2 regions of the Pontibacter locisalis genome follow, and region 2 is predicted to be linked to the other one. Evidence: riboswitches for the same ligand, from Rfam matches in the RefSeq annotation. Region 2 holds a riboswitch; the other holds the start of a gene.
The links. Region 2 has a riboswitch for S-adenosylmethionine ahead of metH (methionine synthase). Riboswitches for the same ligand answer to the same signal wherever they lie in the genome.

Region 1 (9,161 bases), on a different contig from region 2:
CGTGATAAAGTGCTGGAGCTGGTAAAAGAAAAGCCTTATTTACCCAGAGATCTGGTAAGCCTGTTCGAGCCAAAGCACTCAGAGGCGGTCTCTGTACTTATTCGTGAAATGGTAGATTTGGGTAATCTGAAGTATAAAGAATCAGGTCAGTTAATGTTAGGGTAACCTGTTTTCCTGTTTAACGTGTTCTTTGTACAAAGCTTTGTAGTGATACTTGTTTCTGTAAATGATCTACTTCCTGTCTCTGTTGCCGATTATTGTTCTTGTAGCGCTTTCGCTCCTCAGAGGGGTGAAGGAGGCAGTGACAGTGGGTTGGCTGGTGACAACCCTCCTTTTTTTCTTCTGGGGAGCAGACATTAATCAATATCTTGGTGCGCTGGGAGTATCTATGCTTACGACCATTAACATCCTCATGATTGTGCTTGGGGCTGTATTTCTGTACAATATAATGCAGCACACGGGAATGATAGAGCAAATTAGTCATTCTCTGGACAGGCTGCATCCGTCTAAAGAGATACGCTTTTTCCTGCTTGCGTTGGGGCTTACTGCTTTTTTCGAAGGTGTGGCCGGTTTCGGTACACCAGGAGCCATTGTACCGCTCATTCTTGTGGCTTTGGGTTTCGGGGCAATTCTGTCGGTGTCGGTGGTGCTGCTGTTTGATGGACTGGTAGCTTTGTTTGGAGCTGTTGGAACCCCTGTTTTAACGGGGTTACAGGTGCCGCTTGGCCTTTCTGAAAGTCAGGTTTACAACATAGCTATCACCGCAGCCCTACTTGTTGCACTGGCAGGTGTGTTGGTGCTGCTGCTGGTATTCCGGATGGTAACAAGGGAGCATGGCCTGTTGGAGCATAGAAAAGAGGTACTCCTCCTGTATACTTTTTTTGCTGTACCCTTTTGCTTTTTTGCGTGGCTTGTTCCTGAGCTGGCAACTGTACTGGGTTCATTAACCATGCTGGGGCTTTCAGTGCTTTATTTGGGGCGGGGCAAAAGGCCGGTTAATTTAAAGCCATGGCTACCCTATGCCGTGCTGGCGTTTTTACTCTTATTGCCAAAGCTTTGGGAGCCTTTAAAAGGTTGGATAGGCATGGAGCTTGTTTTTCCGGGGATGTTCGGTACAACTATTGACGGCGCAATCAAACCACTGCAATCGCCGTTGCTGCCTTTTTTAGTAGTAGGTATGGGAGTTGCTTTCTTTAAGAAAAGTGAGTCGCTCTATCTGGGTGAACTACTAATGAAGATCGGGAGAGTGTTTGTAGTGCTTTTCCCTTCGGTTGCAATTGCACAGCTTATGATTCACTCCGGTGTCACACAGCCATCTATGGTGCGCTATATTGCAGAGCTGATGAGCTCACTTGGCACTGCCTATGTAGTAGTAGCTCCCTTTATCGGGGTGTTGGGCGCTTTCATCACTGGCAGCACCACGATTTCTAACATTGTGTTCGGTGCGTCTCAGTTAGAAACCGCTGTTGCTTTAAACATTGAACCTGTAACCATGTTAGCGCTTCAGTTATCGGGAGCCTCTATGGGGAATGCCATCTGCCTTTTTAACATCATTGCGGCAGCTTCTGTTGCCAACATAAAAGAGTATCGCTTAATACTCTCTAACAACATGGGACCTACATTACTGGCCACTTTGTTGGTGGGCCTGCTTGGGATGGTCCTGTTCTTTTTATAGTAACAAAAAAGCCCCTCTGCAAAATAGAGGGGCTTAAGATTAGTTAGTGTTATAGATTTGCTAGTTGTAAAGTGTATTTTGTTAAGCAGAAAGCTTAGCTCCTTTATGAGCATGTATCACAGCCTCAGAAAACCGCTCCATTTCTTCCAGTTGCGGACTGCACTGCAGTAAGAAGAAATCAACCCCAACTGCCTCAAATGCAGCAATTCTATCCTGCACCTTTGCCGGAGTGCCTACTAAACCGGAGCGCAAGCCACGGTTAGATACAGAGTACTCCTGTAGTGAGAGTTGCCCTTCCAATTGAGTGCCTGCCAGCCATTGCTGGTAGTTATCAAATCCTGCAGCTGTATTGTTTACATCAGTGATGCGTGCGAGCTCCTTTTTTACTTCCAGTTCATTATCACGGACTATACTATAAGCTGCCACACCAAATTTCATCGGAGGCAGACCCAGTGCTTCTCTTCTTTCTCGCATGTTGGCAATGCGCCTGCCTATGAGTTCAGGAGAGTCCCCGTGCATTACGTATCCATCGCATTGGCTCGATATCAGAGCCTTAGCGGCTTCTGACTCACCTCCAGCGTAGATGAATGGCTTCTTAACCGGCTTGGGCTGCAGTATGTTATCCTCTACATTATAATAGTTGCCATTGTAAGAAAAGTGGTCTTTTGCCCAAACGCTTGTTACTATATCGAGCCACTCTTTCGTACGGGCGTACCGATCGTCGTGCTGCTCAAAGTGAATACCATACTTTGTCGCTTCATCGCGCCACCAGGAGGAAACTACATTAAGTGAAAGCCTGCCTCCACTTATGTTAGCGATATTCGCGGCCTGCTTCGCCAGGATGGCAGGATTGTGAAAAGTTGGTCGCACTGCCACCATTATCTCTAGTTGCTCTGTTACAGCAGCCAGAGCTGCCGCTGTTGACCAGGCATCCAGCGATGGTGCTTCTTTGCCTTTGATGTCGTTCAGGTACAGCTCAGCAATAAGGGACAAGCTGTACCCCCAGTCTTCGCTGCGCTGTGCCAGCTTTTTTACATAATTCCAGGAAGTGTCCATGCCTTCGTCAGGCACGTTGCGGAGCCAGCCTCCAAAAACGGGTAACCAATATCCGAATTCCATTTTATACCTCCTGTAGTTTAAGTTGAGCTTTAGTTTCCAGGAAATCCACCAGACGTGCATGCGGGTTGAAGCCAATCACGTTCACTGCGTCTGCCACAAAATTGGAAAGGGCATTCACGTCGTAATAATATAATTGCCCATCGCGGTCGTCGATGATGTATTCTATGCCACCTACATCTATGCCTGATGACTGTACAATCAACTCAATAGCATTAATCACTTCCTGTGAGGGTGTAAACCCTTCTACCTTCATTCCATTTTTCGGAGCATCAATGGCGCAGGCATTTCTCACCAGTTCTTTACCACCTGTTGTCTGGCAGATGTCGGCAGGGCAGAGGTTAAAGCTTTCACCGGTAGTATATACCTTTATGGCGTAAAGGTATTTCCCTCCCAAAGTCTCTACTCTGTTAATGTGACCGTCGCGGGCAGGAATAAACTCCTGTACAAGAGCCGTATGATCAATGCCCAGTTTCACATCACCGGCTGCAACTGCCGAAGCAAGTTCTTCCGGTGAATCGTAGCGCACGATGCCCGCACCGCTTCCGCCAATATTAGCTTTTACAACCACCGGGTAACGCAAAGCTTCGGCTGTTGCCACTGCCTGTGAGGCATGGTTGATAACACGCGACTTAGGGTAGGGCAAGCCAAGTTTTTCCAACAGGGTTAGCTGTAGTGCTTTTGATGCCTCATACTGAAATGCTTTATAGCCATTTACTACAGGCACTCCCTTAGCTTCTAAATGTGCCAGCAGGCCAAGTGTGTAAAAGATGCCGTTCTCATTGTTGCGCAGGTAAGCCGATGGGCTCATGCGGTTAAAGAAGGCGCTGTAAGGTACCTCCTTCTCTGCCAGGTCATAAGAATGTACAGCAGCGTTCAGGCGCACATAAGGAATGCCCCGTGCATCCAGTTCGTTGAACAACGGCTTAAACCATTCCTGGTGCTCATGAAAAATGGCAACCGGTTTTATAGATGATGATGTTGACATAAAATTGTTTTTTCAGGTATAGGTGTAGTGTTACAGGTGATGTAAAATCACCGGGTTAAAACAATAACAATAGGTATAGGTGAGTAGTGAACAACCTCCACCCATGCCCGTTTGAAAAGGGTATAGTAGGAAAGAGAGCCATATCTGCACAAGCAAAAAGGCTACAGTAGTTCAGGGAATTGCAAAAGATTTATTACTGCGATGTTCTAAAGCGCAGCAAATACCAGAATAATTGCAGTTGAACTAACAACAACAGCAACAACAACAGGTTATAACAGAAGACAGCGAATAAACGCCAAATGATGATTGGTTGAAAATGTTTGCCGGAGCGGCAGTAAGCTGGTAAGCTGAAATTTCCATTTTTGTGAATTTATATCCCCTAATTATTTTAGGCAGGAATTAGCACCTGGTACCAAGACTGGTTGCTAGAAGTTCATAGAGCCTGTTCTCTCCCTTCTTCTTTATAAATCAAATCCTTGTGAGGATAATTGACTTTACGATGACAAAGGTCGTAGCTAATTTTTAGAAAAGCAAATATTATAAGATAAATAATGTAGGTACATGTAAAAAAGTGCGAGGCAGCAGCTTATTGAGTCTTTCTGCTTCTGCGCAGGGTGTACAGGTATAGGCTCTCCACCTTCTCACGTGCCCAGGGTGTTTTGCGCAAAAACGTTAAACTTGATTTTATACTTGGGTTACTCTTAAAGCAGTTGATGTTGATTTTATGGCTGAGCTCCTCCCAACCATAATAATCCACGAGGTGTTCCAGTATCGCCTGCAGGGTTTTACCATGCAGCGGGTTGTTCTTTTGTACTTCTGCCATAGGGTGCAAAATTAAGTAAATATCCCGACTCCTGCTTATAAAGGACTCCCCCTTACTGCTCGTTGTGCGGCGGTATAAAAGTTACTTCAACTATTTTCCCATCCTTCACACGGTATACGGCAATGGCATCCGTCCGGGGTTTGTCTTTCACTCGCTGTACCTTCTCATGGTCAATAACCACGTCTCCGGCAATAATTCTGTTAACCACCTCGCAATGTAAGTCAGGAGTGGCGGCAAACATGGCTCCATATCTTTTGCGCAGTTCTTCCTTCCCCTGGTAGGTTAAAACTCCCGGCTGCCGATAAACCTTCACACTATCGCTGAAAGCCTGTACAAAGGTGTCAATATCACGGTTGTTATAGCCTTCCAATTGTAATTTTACGGGAGCTTCTACAGAGGGAGTTGGAGACTGGTTTTGGCTTTGTGCTGACATTACAGTAAGTATAAACAGAACAACAAGTGTAAAATGCTTCATATAGGTAATTGTAGGAGAACCACTGCAAGATAAAGTATAAAACAGAAAATCCTGGTGCTTAGGTTTAGCTGTCTGATTAAAAATCAAAACATGAAGATCCCAATTAGCTATAAAAACAAATCTGATTGGGGTTTTATAACGAGATGCCTTAACTTTAAAAACTATATCTGCTGCATAAGTATGCAGCTTACTGTTTATCTAACTTTAAACTACCTTCTTACTCATGCTAAAGTCTTACAAGGTTATAAGCTTAGGTTTGCTTATGGCACTTACACAGGCTTCCTGTTCCAGTACTAAAACCGCTACTTCTCAAAAAGGAACGGCTAGTAGTGTGGAAGCAGAAAAGCCAAAGCCTTCTAAAAACGGCATCAAAAGCTATGGTGAAGTTATTACAAAAGATGCAAAATCAGATGCCGGTGTTTTCACAGTTCATAAAGTAGCAGATAAGTATTACTACGAAATACCTGATACGTTGCTAAACCGCGACTTTTTGTGGATCAGCAGGTTTGCTAATCTTCCTTCCGGCCTTGGCGGGGGGTATGTGAATGCAGGTTCTTCTGTGAATGAGCAGATGGTAGAGTGGCAGAAAGTAGACAATAAGATCGTACTGAAAACGAAATCTTATAGTGCTATAGCAGCAGACTCCCTTCCGATCAACCTGTCAGTGAAGGCTAATAATTACCAGCCTACCCTGTATGCTTTCGACATTGCCGCTTTTTCAAAAGATTCCAGTGCCTATGTAATTGATGTTACAAAGTTTTTCCTGAGTGACATCAAAGCAATCAGTGGATTGGACTCAGATATGCGCAAGAACTATAAGGTAAGTAAGCTGGATGATAACCGAAGCTTCATCAACAGTGTGAAGAGCTTTCCGCTGAACATCGAGGTGAAGCAGGACTTTACTTACGATGCTGCAGAGCCACCTTCAAACTCTGAAACTGGTGCCATCAGCCTGATGATGAACCAGTCGATGGTGCTGCTGCCTAAAGTGCCGATGCAACCACGCATGTACGACGACCGCGTGGGTTACTTTAATATTCGCCAGATTGACTACGGATCGGAGGCCTACAAAGCGGACGAGAAATCTTTTGTTCGTAGATGGAGATTAGTGCCAAAGGATATGGCTGCCTACAAGCGGGGTGAGTTAGTTGAGCCGGTGAAGCCAATTGTTTACTACCTGGATCCTGCTACTCCGGAAAAGCTGCGCCCCTACATAAAAGCAGGGGTGGAGCAATGGAATAAAGCCTTCGAAACTGCGGGCTTCAAAAATGCCATACTTGCAAAAGACCCGCCAACAAAAGAGGAAGACCCGGATTTCAGCCCGGAGGATGTACGTTACTCGGTAATTCGTTACGTTGCCAGCACTACCCGAAATGCCATGGGGCCGAGCGTGTCTGATCCTCGCTCCGGCGAAATCATTGAAAGTGATATTATCTGGTACCACAACCACCTTCGCTCTTACAGAAACAGGTACTTGTTGGAGACAGGTGCAGCTAACCCGAGTGCCCGCACCCTGAATACACCCATGGAAGACCTGGGTGAGATGATGCTGGAAGTGATTACCCACGAAGTAGGGCATGCGTTAGGCTTACCACACAACATGAAAGCCAGCTTTGCCTACGATACAGACTCCCTTCGCTCCGGTACCTTTACGCAGGAGTATGGTATTGCTGCTACCATCATGGACTATGCCCGTTACAACTACGTAGCGCAGCCTGGTGACAAAGATATTCGTTTCGTGCGCCAGTTAGGTCCTTATGACCATTATGCCATTAACTGGGGTTATCGTTACCTGCCGGATGCCAAAAGCCCGGAGGAAGAGATTCCTACACTTTCCAAATGGATAGAAGCTACCAATAACGACCCTGTTTACCAGTTCGGAAGCGGCAGCGGTGGGTATGATCCTGCAAGCCAGACAGAGGGTATTGGTGATGATCCGATCAAAGCAAGTACCTACGGCCTAAGGAATCTGAAACTGGTAGCGCCACAACTCACAAAATGGACAGCAGTAGAAACGAATGACTACAATGACCTGGACGAGCTTTACGGTGAGCTGCTAGGGGTGTGGAGCCGCTACATCGGCCACGTTGTAACAAACGTTGGCGGGGTGTATGAGAACCGCCTGAAGCCAAATCAGAAAGGTTTTGTGTATACGCCGGTGCCGGCTAAAATGCAGGCGGCATCTATTAACTGGGTGCTGGACAATGCCTTTGCCTCTCCGGAGTGGCTGCATCATTCCCAGATCAGCAGAAATATTCACCATGCTAGCCACGTGGAGGGTATCAGAAGTCTGCAGGTACGCCACCTGAACAACCTGCTTTCTGCCGATAGAATGGCTCGCCTGATGGAGAATGAGGTTAACAACGTAGACTACAATGCATTGGATATGGTAAGCCAGTTGCAGCGAGGTATCTGGAGTGAAATATACAGCGGCAAGAACATTGATATCTACCGCCGGAATTTACAGAAAGCTTACCTGGACCGCATGAACTTCCTGATCAATGAGGAGCCGTCCAGAAGCAGTCGCTTTGGAACACCCGTTGATCTGAGCCAGTCTGATATCCGTTCTATTGCCAGGGGAGAGCTGGTGAAGCTGGAAAAGCAGTTAAAAGCCGTAAGAGCTAGGAATACCAACCAACTGACAAAATACCACATAGAGGATGCATTAGTCCGTATCAAGAACATTTTAGAAGCTGAGAAAGCCTGATTATTGTTCACTTACCATAAAAGAGCCCCTGTTGCAGGGGCTTTTTTTATGACCACTCCGCTGCATATTTTAACTGCCCTTAGTTTGTTTTGCACTCATCGTTGAATCTCGTCTTTATCAGGAAAAATTGAAACTTCTGAGGATAAGGAATGAGTTGAGGGATCGTTATTTCACTTTCATGAATCCTGCTTCAGGCAAACCAGGACATTTTTGTTAGTCTTTTGCCGGAGAAGTGAGGTTTTGTTACTTCTTGATATTGTTCTGATGAAATTATCTTTACGCTGTAAGAGAGGGCTGTTTTTAGCAGTTGTTGGCTTAAGTATGTGTTTTGTGGCTAAGGCACAGAATTCTAAGTTTGAAGTGGGAGCACATGGAAGTGCCTTTATTTATCAAGGTGATTTAACTCCTTCTGCACTTGGATCCATAGAGACAACAAGGGGTGGCTTTGGGGTATTTGGCAGTGTGAAAATGGTTGGGCCACTGGCGCTAAGGATAAATCTGGCAAAGGGCAGCCTGAGCGGTGATGACTCAAAGTATGCTAATCCATCCTGGCGCAGGGAACGCAATTTCAAGTTTAATACTCCTGTTACTGAAGTATCTGCTCAGGTTGTCTGGAACATTGTGAACGTGGGCAATTTTATACGTAATGTTAATCTGACTCCTTATGTATTGGGAGGCTTCGGTAATACCAGGCTGAATATTGAGCGTGATTTTTCTGAAACCCAGTTTAAACAATCTGCTGGTCTGGATGAAGATCTGGCACATCCCCTTCCGAACAATATTCCGGTTGCCCTGGCAGGAGGCGGTCTCCGTTATGCTGTTTCTCCTACACTTTCAGTAAACGCAGAGGCCTCTTATCGTTTTGCCTCCTTCACCGATTACCTGGATGGTTTCAGTAAGTCTGGCAACCCTGATAAAGATGACCATTACTATATCACCTCCTTAGGATTGATCTATAGCATTCCTCAGAGCAAAGGCAACAGAAACAGGCGCAAGAAGCCGACTTGTCCGGCGTATCAGTAAAAGCAGCAGTACAGGGTATCCAGATGCCAAGCGGTGCGTATAGGTGCTCTATGATAGAAGAACTGATCATCAGAACCCTATGTGATACCCTCCCCTCTAAGCCTGCAGATGCTGTCTTTCTGTTCGGCCAGACAGAAGATAACCAGCAGTCTGTTTTCGGTACGTCCGTGGATCTGTACAGAAATAGAAAGGTAAATAAGCTTTTATTCCTTCAGACAGAAGCTATGAGCGGCTATCCAGGGTTTGAAGTATGGAAAAAGGAGCTTGTAAGGTTAGAAGTGGGAGAGGCCATTGAGCCTGTTCTGCTTTCACGGGAAAGGGAGCAGCTTAACACTCGTATCGAAGCAGAGGCCA
Region 2 (9,161 bases):
TCAACTTGCTTGTTATCAAAGTCATAAATAGAAACTGAAGTTATTCTAGGTGTCCTATCATAGGGGTTTATGAAGGATTCACAAGCATAATGAATTATGCGAACTTTAGTACGTTGGTGTAGCAAGTATAATAATGTGTTCCGTCCTTGCCTTCTTTCTGCAAGTCGAGGAGAATCAAAGGTCATGTTCTATGTGTTTCTAAAAGTAATTAGAGCGTTTGCTGTTTTGAGAGAAATCTTGTGAGCAGGCTAAAAATTGGGCAATATTTTTCCATCCGCTAGCAGGGCGCCAGCAGTAATACAGGAATTATAATAGGTAGGAAAATAAAAGAAGGAGGACAATCAGCCCTCCTTCTTTAGTTATTTACGATCCGCAAGCTTCGCAACCCTCTGGGTCATCAAGTGAGCAGCTCATGTCGCTGCGGTTCTGGTCTTGATTGCTGTACACCGGCGACAGGGTTTCGGCGGCCTGTTTCTCTACCGTAAACTTGATGGCGTCTACAGCAGACTTGGTGCGCAGGTAATACATACCTGTTTTCAGTCCTTGCTTCCAGGCGTGGAAGTGCATGGAGGTCAGTTTACCGAAGTTTACGTTCTGTACGTGCAGGTTCAGCGACTGGCTCTGGCAGATGTAAGCGCCACGCTCAGCACTCATATCGATCACGGTACGCTGGCTGATCTCCCAAACTGTTTTGTACAGGTCCTTGATATGCTGCGGGATGTTCGTGATGTCCTGTATAGAACCATTAGCCGCTATGATATCCTGCTTCATTCTGTCGTTCCAGATGCCCAGCGCGATCAAATCTTTTAAAAGGTGCTTATTTACAACCATAAACTCGCCAGACAGTACGCGACGCAGGTAAATATTAGAAGTATAAGGTTCAAACGACTCGTTGTTGCCCAGGATCTGTGCCGTAGAAGCAGTAGGCATAGGCGCTACTAACAGCGAGTTACGCACACCATACTCCACTACATCTTTGCGCAGGCTTTCCCAGTCCCAGCGGCCAGACTCAGGTGTTATACCCCACAGGTCGAACTGGAATTTACCCTCTGACAACGGAGAGCCTTTGAAAGTCTCATACGCACCATTCTTCTTTGCCAGATCCTTGGAAGCGGTCATGGCAGCGAAGTAAATTGTCTCAAAGATATCCTTATTCAAGCCACGAGCTTCATCGCTTTCAAATGGCATGCGCAGGTGGATAAAAGTATCGGCCAAGCCTTGCACACCTAAACCAATCGGACGGTGACGCATGTTAGAGTTGCGTGCCTCCTGTACCGGGTAATAGTTTATGTCGATAACCTTGTTCAGGTTAACAGTGGCATGGTAGGTTACATCGAACAGCTTCTGGTGGTCGAACTCCTTGCTTCCATCCTCATTTTCTTTTACGAAGCGAGGCAGTGCTAAAGAGGCCAGGTTACATACAGCTACTTCATCTTCGCTGGTGTACTCCATGATCTCGGTGCACAGGTTAGAGCTTTTGATGGTTCCGAGGTTCTGCTGGTTAGACTTACGGTTTGCGTGGTCTTTGTACAGCATATATGGTGTACCCGTCTCGATCTGCGACTCTAATATGTGGAACCACAGGTCCTGTGCTTTTACTGTCTTGCGGGCACGGCCTTCACGCTCATACTTTACATACAGGCGCTCAAAGTCCTTGCCCCAGCACTCAGCCAGGCCAGGTGCTTCGTTCGGGCAGAACAGGCTCCAGTCACCATTTTCTTCCACCCGCTGCATAAACAGGTCTGGTGTCCAGAGAGCGTAAAACAGGTCTCTAGCACGATTTTCCTCTTTACCGTGGTTCTTCTTCAACTCCAGGAAATCGAAGATATCGGCATGCCATGGCTCCAGGTAAATAGCGAAGGCTCCTTTACGCTTACCACCACCCTGATCTACATAGCGTGCCGTATCATTAAACACCTTCAGCATCGGGATGATACCGTTTGATGTACCGTTGGTGCCTTTAATGTAGGAACCAGTAGCGCGAACATTGTGTATGCTAAGGCCAATGCCGCCGGCGCTCTGCGAGATCTGCGCACACTGTTTCAGGGTGTCATAGATGCCCGGAATGCTGTCATCCTTCATGGTTAGCAGGAAGCACGAAGACAACTGCGGCTTTGGAGTACCTGCATTGAATAAAGTCGGGGTGGCGTGTGTAAACCACTTCTCAGACATGAGGTTATAAGTCTCAATAGCAGACTCAATATCCTCCTTGTGTATACCCACGGCCACACGCATCAGCATGTGCTGCGGACGCTCCACTATCTTGCCATCCAGGCGAAGCAGGTAAGAGCGCTCCAGTGTCTTATAACCGAAATAGTCGTAGTTGTAGTCGCGATCGTAAATGATGGTTGAGTCCAGCAGTGCCGCATTCTTACGAATAATCTCATACACATCTTTCGCTAGCAGAGAAGCATTCTCACCGGTTTTCGGGTCCTCGTAAGTATAAAGGCGCTTCATGGTGTTAGAGAACGACTTACTTGTAACCTTGTGCAGGTTAGAGATAGCTACACGTGCAGCCAGCGTAGCGTAGTCCGGGTGCTTGGTTGTAAGCGATGCAGCTGTTTCTGCGGCAAGGTTATCCAACTCCACAGTGGTAACGCCATCGTAAATACCATCGATTACTTTCTTGGCTACCTCAATCGGCGACACATAATCCATGTGCAAACCATAACACAGCTTCTCTATTCGTGCTGTAATCTTGTCGAATTTGACGGATTCGCGTCGGCCGTCTCTTTTTACTACTAACATAGCATATACATTTAGCGGGTGTCAAGGGCCCGGTTTATTAATAGAATTTATCAGGAACCTCTGCCTTTGCAGGAGGTGGTTGTTCTATGGTGAAGTATACAATCAGCCCATACGCTTTTATGAGTACAAGCCGTTGAAGTACAAAAGATTATGTGTAAAGCAAAATGCTTTTACTATATAGTGGAGTAGAGATACCCCTTTAGGTGGCGAGGTGCCAGCTATTTCCGCTCCGGCTTCAAAATCGGGTTAAAAGACTCCAAAGCCGGAATGGTAAATCTGTAATATTAAAGAAACTGTTCAGGTAGGGAAAGAAGGTGAGTTTTTTCCCTTTGGCTTCCTAAACATACAAATTCTCTATATATCTTAAAAGTCTTCGTCTAGAGAAAAAACGTTTTTGTCTTTATCTCCCATCACGCCGGCTTTCTGGTACTCGCCCACGCGCTTCTCGAAGAAATTTGTTTTGCCCTGAAGCGAAATCATCTCCATAAAGTCGAATGGATTTGTTGCATTGTAGATCTTGCTGCAGCCCAAGGCCACCAGCAGTCGGTCAGCCACAAATTCAATGTATTGGCTCATCAGCTTCGCGTTCATTCCGATCAGGTCTACCGGCAAGGCATCTGTTACAAACTCCTGCTCAAATGTTACAGCATCTCTGATGATTTCATGCACACGGCTCTCTGGGAGCTTGTTGTTCAGCATAGAGTAAAGCAGACAGGCAAAATCGCAATGCAGACCTTCGTCACGACTGATAAGTTCGTTAGAGAAAGTTAAGCCAGGCATCAGGCCGCGCTTTTTAAGCCAGAAAATAGAGCAGAAAGAGCCGGAGAAGAAGATGCCCTCCACAGCCGCGAAAGCGATCAGGCGCTCTGTAAAGTTCTCGCTGTTGATCCATTTAAGCGCCCACTCTCCTTTTTTCTTCACACACGGCACTGTCTCCAGCGCGTTAAACAGGTAGTCTTTCTCAGACTGCTTTTTTATATAAGTATCTATAAGGAGCGAGTAAGTTTCGGCGTGGATGTTCTCCATCATTATCTGAAAACCATAGAAGCAGCGCGCCTCCGGTATCTGCACCTCCTGCATAAAGTTTATGGCCAGGTTCTCGTTCACAATACCATCAGAGGCAGCAAAGAAAGCCAGTACGTGGCTGATAAAGTGGCGCTCGCCGTCATTCAGGTTTTCCCAATCTTTAATGTCCTGCGATAAATCGATCTCTTCAGCAGTCCAGAAGCTGGCCTCAGCCTGCTTGTACATCTGCCAGATGTCGTTGTGCTGGATCGGAAACAGTACAAAGCGGTTTGGGTTCTCTTGTAATATTGGCTCCATAAACTAATAATTAAGTGTTTTATTGGTTGAAGGGGTAAGCAGTTCTGCTTAGAAAACACCCCATTAAAATTAATGTTTTAATAGATGTCTGGCTGACATCCGGTAGTATCTTGACTTCAAATATATAGAATTGAACTTGAATTACGGGGCTAAAGTTGTTCAATTTATTAACACCCTTTTAAGTGGTTGATGGCTTGTTAGTTGTGGTGAAATAAACACCTTTATCCACATAAGTTATCAACTATATAGTTCTGGTTTAATATTGCTAATAAAATATTAAATCATTGTTAAATGCCGTTTTGAGTATTTCAGTGGTCTTTTTGATAAAAAAGAGAGTTGCCTGAAGGTGGAGTAGTGTGTAAAATATTAAGTCTGCGGATAAAATTTGTGAAGGCTGGAGCAGATTTACACAGCGGGTGTTGAAAATGTGGATTACTGAGGTCGCCTTTATCTGGTTAGTGCTTAATGAATTAAGGGTGAATTTTGAGGTGCTTAGAAAGTGGTCTGTGGATTTCAACATTGTTATCCACATTTTGGTGTGTAATGAATGGGCAGGGTTTAACAATTTATACTACAAGGCGTTGCATAATTAAATTATGTGCCGTACTTTTGCAGACTAAATTTAAAATATACATTGAAGCTGATGTACGCAATTGTAGAAATCGCAGGTCAACAGACCAAAGTAGAGAGCGGTAAGTTCATCTACGCTAACAAGCTTTCCGGCAATGAGGGTGACGCCGTAGAGTTCACCAATGTTCTTCTTACTGATGACAACGGCACAATTACTTTAGGTGCTCCTTTCGTTGAAGGTGTTAAGGTTACAGGAAAAATCCTTACCAGCACTGTGAAAGGCGACAAAGTGATCGTTTTCAAAAAGAAGAGAAGAAAAGGATACCGTAAGAAGAATGGTCACCGCCAGCACTTCACGAAGGTCCTTATCGAGAGCATTGGTTAAGCAGTAAGAAGAAATTAATCGAAGAACCTTTTCAGGGGACGCCCCGCTAACCTGAACTAAATTTTAAACAAAATGGCACACAAAAAAGGAGCTGGTAGTTCTAATAACGGCCGCGAGTCGCACTCTAAACGACTAGGTGTTAAGATTTACGGTGGCCAGGACATTATCGCTGGTAACATCATTGTAAGACAAAGAGGTACTGCACACCACCCAAGTACTAACGTAGGTATGGGTAAAGACCACACGCTTTTCGCGTTGGTTGATGGAGTTGTATCATTCAGAAAAGGTAAGAAGAATCGTTCTTACGTTTCTGTACTTCCTAAAGTAGAAGCAGAAGCTTAGTTCTAAGCATTGCTGATGCAAGAGAAAAAGGGATGCCGTGAGGTATCCCTTTTTTATTTCCTCTTCTCTATTTGTTTTAATGTGCTTCTCTGGTCAAATACCACCTGTTCTTTGCAGCCCCTCTTTCGTTAGTTGTAGCAAGGTGACCACCTTGGTGTAACATAATTTATTTTTTTACGCATACATCCTTATATTTGTAACTTCTTATCAAGAAAGACCGAGGGATAGGGCCCTGTGACGTCTTAGCAACCTTGTTAAAGCCTGGTGCTAATTCCCTTCTCTGCTAAACTTTAGCCGGGAAAAGATAAGAGAGTATATCCTGCCTTAGGGTGTCCTTCTTGATAAGCAATTGCAGAAGACTTATGAGAAGAAAGACACCGGACATGAAGAACAACCACCCCATTTATCAGCTGCTGAAAGAACGTGTACTAGTGTTAGATGGCGCTATGGGTACCATGATTCAGCGTTACAAGCTCTCAGAAGAAGATTTCAGGGGCGAACGGTTCAAAAATCATCTTGGCGACCTGAAGGGGAATAATGATTTGCTCTCCATTACCCGTCCGGATATTATCAAGTCCATTCATGCAGAATACCTGGAGGCTGGCGCTGACATAGTAGAAACCAATACTTTCAGCGGCACCAGTATAGCAATGGCTGACTATCATCTAGAAGATCTGGTGTATGAGCTAAACTATGAGTCAGCAAAAATAGCTCGGGAGGCAGCAGATGAAATTGAGGCCAAAGTATCCGGGAGACCACGACTTGTGGCAGGTGCTATTGGCCCGACCAACCGTACTGCTTCTCTTTCTCCGGATGTAAATAACCCTGGTTATCGCGCTGTTACCTTCGATCAGTTGGTAGAGGCATATTATGAGCAAGTGCGTGGCTTAGTAGATGGCGGCGCAGATCTGCTGCTGGTAGAGACAGTGTTTGACACACTAAACTGCAAGGCAGCGTTGTTCGCTATACAGCAGTATGTGCAGGATGGCGGTAAAGAATTACCCATTATGGTGTCTGGTACAATCACAGATGCAAGTGGGCGAACCTTATCCGGGCAAACCGTTGAAGCATTCTGGAACTCCATTTCCCATGCGAACATCCTTAGTGTGGGCTTTAATTGCGCCCTGGGTGCACGTCAGCTGAAAACACACATTCAGGAGCTGGCTCGTATCTCAGACTGTTACATTAGTGCTTACCCGAATGCGGGTTTGCCCAATGCTTTTGGTGGGTACGATGAAACAGCCGAACAAATGGGTGCTATTGTAGAGGAGTATCTAAAGGAGGGATTGGTAAATATCTTGGGTGGGTGTTGTGGCACAACGCCAGTACACACCAAAGTTATTTCAGACCTCGTACAGAATTATAAGCCGCACACCCCTTCCCCGGTTCCTCCCCTCCCACGATATAGTGGCCTCGAACCTCTCACCATTACTTCGGATACCCTTTTCGTGAATGTCGGCGAGCGTACAAACGTAACCGGTTCAAAGAAATTTGCCCGCCTGATCATAAACGGTGAGTTTGAGGAAGCACTGTCTGTGGCACAGCAGCAGGTGGAAGGTGGTGCCCAGATCATTGACGTGAACATGGACGAAGGTATGCTCGATTCGGAGCAGGCTATGGCGAATTTCCTAAACCTTATCGCCTCCGAGCCTGATATTTCCAAGCTTCCTATCATGATCGACTCCTCCAAGTGGAGCGTTATTGAGGCTGGTTTAAAATGCGTGCAGGGCAAAAGTATCGTTAACTCCATCAGCTTAAAAGAAGGCGAAGAAGCATTTAAGAAGCTGGCCCGCAAAGTTCGCCAGTACGGTGCTGCGGTGGTAGTTATGGCTTTCGATGAGAAAGGCCAGGCAGACACCCTGCCGCGGCGCATTGAAATCTGCGAACGCTCCTACCGCATACTTGTTGATGAAGTTGGTTTCCCGCCACAAGACATCATCTTTGACCCGAACATACTTGCCATTGCCACAGGTATAGAAGAGCATAATAATTATGCTGTAGACTACATCGAGGCGGTGAAGTGGATCAGAAAGAATCTGCCACACGCGCTGGTAAGTGGTGGGGTAAGTAACCTTTCCTTCTCCTTCAGGGGTAACGATGCAGTTCGTGAAGCGATGCACACGGTGTTTTTGTACCATGCTGTGAAAGCCGGTATGGACATGGGTATTGTAAATGCTGGTATGATGGGTGTGTATGATGAGATACCAGCAGAACTGCGCGACCTGATCGAGGATGTGATCTTCAACCGCCATCCGGATGCGACTGAAAAGCTGGTGACTTATGCGGAGACGATCAAAGGAAAAGGACGGGATGCGGCACAGGGAGACAACAGCTGGCGTGAGGCTCCGGTAGAAGAGCGCCTGAAGCATGCGCTGGTAAAAGGTATTGTAGAATACATAGAGGAAGATACGGAGGAGGCCAGGCAGAAAGCTACTAAGACGCTGGAGGTAATTGAAGGACCATTGATGGCTGGCATGTCAGTGGTTGGTGACTTATTCGGTGCTGGTAAAATGTTCCTTCCACAGGTAGTGAAGAGTGCCCGCGTTATGAAAAAGTCAGTGGCTTACCTGTTGCCATTTATGGAGCAGGAAAAACTAGCCTCAGACACCTCTAAATCTACGGCAGGTACTATTCTTATGGCCACGGTAAAAGGCGATGTGCACGACATCGGGAAAAATATAGTAGGTGTGGTGCTGGCCTGTAATAATTATGAAGTCATAGACCTGGGTGTAATGGTGCACCTGGATAAAATACTGTCAGAGGCAGAAGCGCAGCAGGTAGATATTATTGGTCTGAGCGGGCTCATAACACCGTCGTTGGATGAGATGGTATACGTGGCCCAGGAAATGGAGCGCAGGGGCATGAAGATTCCGCTATTGATCGGTGGGGCAACTACCTCACGGGTCCACACTGCTGTAAAGATCGCACCGCAGTACAGCGAGCCAGTAGTGCATGTACATGACGCCTCCCGAAGCGTGACGGTGGTGAGCAGCCTATTAGGTAGTGACCGGGAGGCTTATATTGCAGCAATAAGGGCGGAGTATGAAAAGCTGCGTGAAGATCATCTAGGGCGAACCAGGGACCGCGCCTTCGCAAGCATAGAAGAAGCCCGGGCTAATAAATACAAAGTCAATTGGGAAACTACTCAGCCAGTAAAGCCAAGCTTCCTGGGCAACAAAGTATTTACCAATTATCCATTATCTGAAATAGTGCCATATATTGACTGGACGCCCTTCTTTCATACCTGGGAGCTAAAGCGGCAGTATCCTAAAATACTCGATGATGCAGAATTAGGTACGGAAGCGCGGAAGCTGTTTGCTGATGCACAGGAAATGTTGAAAGAGCTTGTGGATAAGCAGCTTCTGGAAGCCCGTGCCGTAGTTGGATTTTATCCTGCCAACGTAGAGGCTGACGATACCATTGAAGTATATGCAGATGATTCACGTGAAAAAGTGCTTACGGAGTTTCATACTCTGAGGCAGCAGGGCAAGAAAGGTGGAGATGTGCCTAACTTAGCATTTTCTGATTTTATTGCGCCCAAAGAAACAGGCGTGCAGGATTATATCGGAGGTTTTGTCGTATCAGCGGGCTTCGGTATCGAAAAGCTACTGGAGAAGTATGAAGCCGAGCACGATGACTACAGCTCCATTATGGTAAAAGCGCTGGCAGACCGTTTGGCAGAGGCCTTTGCAGAATTAATGCACCTGAAGGTGCGCAGGGAGCTCTGGGGCTATTCTCCTGAGGAGCATCTTAGCAATGAGGAGCTGATTAAGGAGCAGTACAAAGGTATTCG

Region 1: it holds a riboswitch for S-adenosylmethionine, as region 2 does, so the genes downstream of both, ACFSRY_RS06400 (ATP-grasp domain-containing protein) here and metH (methionine synthase) in region 2, are expected to answer to the same signal.

The regions. Positions count from the first base shown of each region.
Region 1 covers NZ_JBHULU010000009.1:159,097-168,257, forward strand. The annotation lists gene ACFSRY_RS06385 (RecQ family ATP-dependent DNA helicase) at 1-165, shown strand, start outside; gene ACFSRY_RS06390 (L-lactate permease) at 227-1,675, shown strand; gene ACFSRY_RS06395 (LLM class flavin-dependent oxidoreductase) at 1,757-2,794, opposite strand; gene ACFSRY_RS06400 (ATP-grasp domain-containing protein) at 2,796-3,779, opposite strand; SAM riboswitch class I at 4,147-4,249, opposite strand; gene ACFSRY_RS06405 (VF530 family protein) at 4,366-4,602, opposite strand; gene ACFSRY_RS06410 (nuclear transport factor 2 family protein) at 4,655-5,077, opposite strand; gene ACFSRY_RS06415 (zinc-dependent metalloprotease) at 5,340-7,784, shown strand; gene ACFSRY_RS06420 (outer membrane protein) at 8,049-8,807, shown strand; gene ACFSRY_RS06425 (YdcF family protein) at 8,858-9,161, shown strand, end outside.
Region 2 covers NZ_JBHULU010000012.1:296,508-305,668, forward strand. The annotation lists gene ACFSRY_RS09415 (hypothetical protein) at 1-185, opposite strand, end outside; gene ACFSRY_RS09420 (ribonucleoside-diphosphate reductase subunit alpha) at 364-2,748, opposite strand; gene ACFSRY_RS09425 (ribonucleoside-diphosphate reductase small subunit) at 3,112-4,071, opposite strand; gene rplU (50S ribosomal protein L21) at 4,715-5,026, shown strand; gene rpmA (50S ribosomal protein L27) at 5,099-5,368, shown strand; SAM riboswitch class I at 5,570-5,679, shown strand; gene metH (methionine synthase) at 5,731-9,161, shown strand, end outside.